DNA from 2 places in the Bradyrhizobium sp. USDA 4341 genome. Region 1 is predicted to be linked to the other one. Evidence: riboswitches for the same ligand, from Rfam matches in the RefSeq annotation. Region 1 holds a riboswitch; the other holds the start of a gene.
What was found. A riboswitch is a leader RNA that binds a small molecule or an ion and turns the genes downstream of it on or off. The one in region 1 is predicted to bind glycine.
Positions count from the first base shown of each region.

Region 2: another riboswitch for glycine. It lies ahead of gcvT (glycine cleavage system aminomethyltransferase GcvT); the one in region 1 lies ahead of ACVIGB_RS13235 (D-amino acid dehydrogenase).

Region 1 is NZ_JBSSGO010000002.1:1,525,081-1,528,485, reverse strand. It holds gene ACVIGB_RS13240 (ArgE/DapE family deacylase) at 1-386, opposite strand, end outside; gene ACVIGB_RS13235 (D-amino acid dehydrogenase) at 513-1,820, opposite strand; glycine riboswitch at 1,889-2,003, opposite strand; glycine riboswitch at 2,007-2,112, opposite strand; gene ACVIGB_RS13230 (M20/M25/M40 family metallo-hydrolase) at 2,205-3,335, opposite strand.
Region 2 is NZ_JBSSGO010000002.1:1,699,487-1,702,891, forward strand. It holds gene alaS (alanine--tRNA ligase) at 1-1,353, opposite strand, end outside; glycine riboswitch at 1,559-1,647, shown strand; gene gcvT (glycine cleavage system aminomethyltransferase GcvT) at 1,789-2,934, shown strand; gene gcvH (glycine cleavage system protein GcvH) at 2,955-3,320, shown strand; gene gcvP (aminomethyl-transferring glycine dehydrogenase) at 3,343-3,405, shown strand, end outside.

The sequences.
Region 1 (3,405 bases):
TCCCAAAGATCAGCGGGCCCCTCCGGCACCACGTCGATATGACCTTGCAGGATCAGGCTGCGTCCGCTGCCTTTGCTGTCGAGCGTCGCAACGACCTGCTGCGATCCGGCAAGGTCGATGCCGTCCATCGGTGCAGCCTTCGCATGACTCATCAGGTTGACGTCCGCAAGGCTGAACGTATCGACCTCGTAGCGGCGCTTTGCGAATTGCTCAGCCAGCCAAGCTTGTTGCGGCGCTTCCTGTCCGCGCAAGCTGCGGAACTGCACCATGCGCGACAGGAACGCGATCTGATCGTCGAAGTTTCGATCGACGGCCGCGCACAGCTCCGCGGCAATCTGATCCGGCTTGGTCAACGTCTCACGCGTGTCCGCCACCCCAATGCGCATTGTCCCCTCCCGCGCTGAAGCGCTTTTCCCCGATGTGACGCTAGTCCTTGTCATGCGGTGTTTCTCAGCGAATTCCGACTTGGCCACACGCAAATACGCTCATATTCTTCCTCGTCGGCTGGATAATTAGGGGAAAGCTGCGCGGGCGGTCTCGGTCGCATCGACCTGCGACGGTACCATTGAGGGCGTGTCGAGGTCGCGCCAGTCATCGATCGCGCCTGCCACCATCTGCGCCGTCGCAGCCGACAACGTCCAGCCGAGATGACCATGGCCGGTGTTGTAGAACACGCCCGGAAACCGTCCGGCGCGCACCACCGGCATCATGTTCGGCATCATCGGGCGCAGGCCGGCCCATGGCACGACGCTCGACGTGTCGATGCCGGGAAAATGCTGCCGCACCCAGTCCACCAGCGGCTGGATGCGGTCGGCGCGAATGTCGCGGTTGAAGCCGTTGAACTCGGCGGTGCCGGCGACGCGGAAGCGGTCGGCGCCGAGCCGGCTGGTGACGATCTTCGCGGCTTCATCGAGCAGGCTGACGGTTGGCGCAGCGTCCTGGCTTTGCGGCGCATCGAGCTGCACGGTGATCGAATAGCCCTTCACCGGATAGACGTTGACGCGGTCATTGAGCATGCCAGCGAAGTGGCGGCTCGCGACGCCGGCGCAAATGACGATGCCGTCCGCCTGCAACTCATGTCGCGTCGCGACGCCAGCATCGTGTGAAGCGGCTTCGTTCCAGCCGATGCGGAAACCGTCGTCGCCGCGTGCGATCGCATCGACGTCGGCTTCATGGACGAAGCTTGCGCCGCGGCGGATGCAGGCGTCGGCGAGGCCGCGCGTGAACTTGTGGATATCGCCGGTCGCGTCCGACGGCGTGAAGAATCCACCATAGCAGGTCGTCTGCAGCGCGGGTTCGATGCTGCGGATTTCGTCCGCCGTCACCGGCCGGCGGTCGAGCCCGCCTTGTTGCAGCAGCGTGTTGACGCGCAGGCCCGCCTCGAAGCCGGCCTTGTCGTGATAGACGTGCAGGATGCCGCGGCGTTCGAGATCGAAGGCGATGTTCTCGCGCTGGGCGATCGAGAACAGATGCTTGCGCGCTTCGATTGCGAGCCGCGTGGTCTCGATGGTGTTGGTGCGATAGCGGCCGATGTGGCCGACGAACTCGCCGATCCAGGAATATTTGTGCCAGCTCGGCTTCGGATTCATCAGCAGCGGCGCGTCGCTTCGAAGCATCCAGCGCAACCCCTTGAGAATGGTCGCGGCGCTGTTCCACACTTCCGCATTGCTGGCAGAAAGCTGTCCGCCGTTGGCGAACGAAGTTTCCATCGCGGCATAGCGATGCCTGTCGAGGACAGTCACCCGGTAACCGCGTTCGAGCAGGGCATAGGCCGTCGTCACGCCGGTGATGCCGGCGCCAATGATTGCGATGTGAGGCATGGTGGTCTTCAGGCTCCCGTGGGTTAGAGTCGCCGAACCACCGGTGAAACCGGCTGTTTCGACGCCCCATCTGTCACGGTACCTGAGAGCTTGATCAGCATCGGGCCTCGGCCCAATGGCAGACTATCCCCTTCGGTGGACGTCATGGCCGTTTCCATTTGGCCATGCCGTCTCTCTCCAGATCGTCCTGACGATACAGTCCTTTTGCCTGAGAGTTTCCGGGGCGGTTGCTCCGTCGGCGCCGAAGCAACAACACGAATGTTGTGGCTTCGATCTCTCCCGCATCGTCGCGTTGGACGGCCGGACCGTAGGCGAAGCCTTAAAATTGGACAAGGCTAAATTTCGGTCCGGCAGTGCCAACGTGTTGTGCAGTGCAAATCGATGTCAGTCCAGCGTCGCCAGCAGTGCCGCCATCAGGCGGCCGCGCTCGGCGAGGCTCTCGATCTCGATATGCTCGTTGAGCGTATGTGCATCGGCGCCGCGAACGCCGAGGCCGTCGAGGGTAGGGATGCCCATCGCACCGGTGAAGTTGCCGTCCGATCCGCCGCCGGCGCTGCCGTGCGGCAGGTCGAGGCCCATCGCCGCTGCAAGGCCCTTGGCCTTTTCATAGAGCGCCATGGTGCCGGCATCCGGCTCCCACACCGGGCGGGTGACGCCGCGCGTCACCTTGAAGGTGACGTCGTTGGCGGTGCCCGACAGCGCCAGCATGCGCTCGACGCCGCGGTCGAGATCGGCCTGGCGCTTGGCCATGCTGAGCGCTTCGCCGGTGCAGGTCGTTGCGACGCAATTGACCCATTGCCCGCCATGCACGATGCCGACCGAGAAGGTGCAGTCTTCGGTGGTCATGCCATCGATCGCAATGATTTGCCGGGCCATTTCGCGGATCGCGGAACGGCCGGAGGACAACGTCGCGCCGGCATGGCTCGGCTTGCCGACAGCTTCCAGATTGAAGCGCGCAATCGCGTAGCGGCCGGTGACGACGCCGTTGTTCGGCCGTCCGGGCTCCGGCACCAGCACGTATTTGTTGCGCGCGGCTTCCGCCTCGATGATGTCGCGCGTCGATGGCGTGCCGACCTCTTCATCGGGCGTGAACAGCACGGTGATCGGCAGCGGCGTCGTAAAGGACGCGCGTGCCAACTGCCGGATCGCCTCGATCGACAGATAGTTGCCGCCCTTCATGTCGAAGATACCGGGCCCGAAGCACTTGTTGCCTTCGCGCCGCCACGCCAGCTTTTCGATGGTGCCGACCGGGTGCACGGTGTCCAGATGGCCGGCGATGAGGATGCCGGGCTGGCCTTGTTTCGGATGGGGAAAACGGGCGCGGACGCAGCCGGCAAAGCCCTGGCGTCCCGCGATGCGTTCGATCGTCGCACCCATGACCGCCATCTCGCGCGCGGCGAGGTCGAGCATGCGCTCGACTGCGGCCGCATCCCATGTCGGGCTCTCGCATTCCACCCAGCTGCGCAGCCCCTGCAGCATCGCTTCGGAATCAAAAGGAAGATTGGCGGGGTTCATGTCTTTTCTCTCTTGTTGTTTGTGCGCGCCGATACGCGTTCGCGTGCCGTACGAAAAGCTCGGAAGACGA
Region 2 (3,405 bases), 170 kb from region 1:
CTTCTCGCGCAGCGGGAACCAGATGGCCTCGGTCGCCGCCTCGCCAGAGCCTGCCCAGGAGGCGCGCGCCTTCTCGCGCTGACGGTTCATCGCGTCGGTGAACGAGGCCTGGTCGACGCTGATGCCGCGCGACTTCAGCGCGTCCTGCGTCAGGTCCAGCGGGAAACCATAGGTGTCGTACAGCGTGAACGCGGTGTCGCCGTCGAACATGTCGCCGTTCTTGAGGCCGGCGCTCTTCTCGTCGAGGATCGACAGGCCACGCACCAGCGTCTTGCGGAAGCGGGTCTCTTCCAGCTGCAGCGTCTCCTCGATCAGCTTCTCCGCGCGCACCAGGTCCGGATAGGCCTGGCCCATCTCGCGGACCAGCGCCCAGACCAGGCGATGCATCAGCGGCTCGCCCGCGCCCAAGAGCTGCGCGTGGCGCATCGCACGGCGCATGATCCGGCGCAGCACGTAGCCGCGGCCCTCATTCGACGGCAGCACGCCGTCGGCAATCAGGAACGCCGAAGAGCGCAGATGGTCGGCCATCACCCGGTACGACGCCACGTTCTGCGCGTTCGGCCCATGGCCGAGGGCCGAAGCGGCCGCATCGATCAGATGGCGGAACAGGTCGGTCTCGAACACGCTTTCGACGCCCTGCAGGATGCAGGCCATGCGCTCAAGTCCCATGCCGGTGTCGATCGAGGGACGCGGCAGCGCCACGCGCTCCTCCTTCGTCACCTGCTCGTACTGCATGAACACCAGGTTCCAGAATTCGAGGAAGCGATCGCCGTCCTCTTCCGGGCTGCCCGGAGGTCCGCCCCAGATATGCTCGCCGCGATCGATGAAGATCTCGGAGCACGGACCGCACGGGCCGGTATCGCCCATCGCCCAGAAATTGTCCGAGGTCGCGATGCGGATGATGCGATCGTCCGAGAAGCCCGCGATCTTCTTCCAGTAGCCGGCCGCCTCGTCGTCGGTGTGGTAGACGGTGACGAGCAGCTTGTCCTTCTTCAGCCCGAAATCCTTGGTGATCAGATTCCAGGCGAGCTCGATCGCGCGCTCCTTGAAGTAGTCGCCGAACGAGAAGTTGCCGAGCATCTCGAAGAAAGTGAGATGGCGCGCGGTGTAGCCGACATTGTCGAGGTCGTTATGCTTGCCACCGGCGCGGACGCACTTCTGCGACGTCGTGGCGCGCTGATAGCCGCGCTTCTCGACGCCGGTGAAGACGTTCTTGAACTGCACCATGCCGGCATTGGTGAACATCAGGGTCGGGTCGTTGCGCGGAACCAGCGGCGACGACGCCACGATCTCGTGGCCGTTCTCCTTGAAGAAGTTCAGAAATGTCGACCTGATGTCGTTGACGCTGCTCATGTTCATCCAATCGGAAAAAAGGGGCCGGCCAGCCGCAAAAAGGCGTCATTTTCCGGCCGAACGCTTTTAGACATTGCCAGCTGCGGTGTCCAGAAACTGTGCAGGCGGATCATGGGCTTGCCGCGGCAGCACAAAGCCCCATTGGATAGCAGCAAGAGCTGCGTTGACAGTCTTGGTGGCGCCGTGTTTTCTACCTACCTGTTACCCCGTCACGTCGGGAGAGACCGGCCTTACTGCCGGCGCCGAAGGAGCAACCGCCCCGGAAACTCTCAGGCAAAAGGACCGCGTGACGTCTAACATCTGGAAAGAGGCGCTGGGGTTCTCCCCGATGCGTCCGCCGACGGGATAATACTCTCAGGCACAGCGACAGATGGGGCTTTCTGCAGGTTTCTCAAGGGGAAATAGGTCCCCTGCGGGAACCGCGAGGGCCCTGAGATGTCTGCGCGCGAAACTTCCCCGCTGAAACAGACCCCGCTGCACGCGCTGCATCTGGCACGCGGCGCCAAGATGGTGCCGTTCGCCGGCTACGACATGCCGGTGCAATACACCGCCGGCGTGCTGAAGGAGCATCTGCACACCCGCAAGGAAGCCGGACTGTTCGACGTGTCCCACATGGGACAGCTCGTGCTGAAGGCCAAATCCGGCAAGGTCGGCGACGCGGCGCTCGCACTGGAAAAACTGGTGCCGCAGGACATCGTCGGCATCGCGCCGGGACGGCAGCGCTACGCGCAATTCACCAACGACGACGGCGGACTGCTCGACGACCTGATGGTGGCGAATTTCGGCGATCACCTGTTCCTGGTGGTCAACGCCGCCTGCAAGGCCGAGGACGAGGCGCATCTGCGCGCGCATCTCTCCGATGCCTGCGAGATCGTGTCGCTGGCCGACCGCGCGCTGATCGCGCTGCAGGGGCCGAAGGCCGAATCGGCGCTGGTGAAACTTTGTGCAGATGTCAGTTCGATGAAATTCATGGACGCCGGTCCGCGCCGCGTTGGCGACATCGACTGCTTCGTCTCGCGCTCCGGCTATACCGGCGAGGACGGTTTTGAGATTTCCGCGCCCGCAGACAAGGCGGAGGCCCTGGTCACCGCACTGCTGGACAATCCCGACCTGCTGCCGATCGGGCTCGGCGCGCGCGACAGCCTGCGGCTCGAGGCCGGGCTCTGCCTCTATGGTCATGACATCGACACCACGACGACGCCGGTCGAAGGCGCGCTGGAATGGTCGGTGCAGAAAGTCCGCCGCAGCGGCGGCGCCCGCGCCGGCGGCTTTCCGGGCGCCGAAAAGATTCTCGCACAATTCGCGCAGGGCGCCGCCCGCCGCCGTGTCGGCCTGAAGCCCGATGGCCGCGCACCGGTGCGCGAAGGCGCCGTGCTATTTGCCGATCCGACCTCGACCGAGCCAATCGGCAAGGTGACCTCGGGCGGCTTCGGCCCGAGCCTCAATGCGCCGGTTGCGATGGGCTATCTGCCAACATCCCTTTCCGCACTCGACACCACCGTTTTCGCCGAAGTGCGCGGCCAACGGCTACCGCTCAAGGTCGCCGCCACGCCCTTCGTTCCCAACACCTACAAACGCTAAACGCCAAAGGATCGCCCCCCATGACGACGCTGTACACGTCCGACCACGAATGGCTCCGCATCGAGGGCGACGTCGCCACGATCGGCATCACCGATTACGCGCAATCACAGCTTGGCGACGTCGTGTTCGTCGAACTGCCCAAGGTCGGCCGCAGCTTGAAGAAGGCCGAGGCCGCCGCGGTCGTCGAATCCGTCAAGGCGGCCTCGGACGTCTACGCGCCGATCACCGGCGAAGTGATCGAGGTCAACGAGGCGCTCGCGGCCGAGCCCGCGCTGGTCAATTCGGATGCCGGCGGCAAGGCCTGGTTCTTCAAGCTGAAGATTGCCGACAAGGGCGAGCTCGGCGGCCTGATGGACGAGGTCGCCTACGCCGCGCACACCGCCTGAGGATCACCCCAAGGATTAGCCCATGAACGCGCCCTTCAAGCCGATCAACGAAGCCGCCACCGATTTCGTCCGCCGACACGTCGGA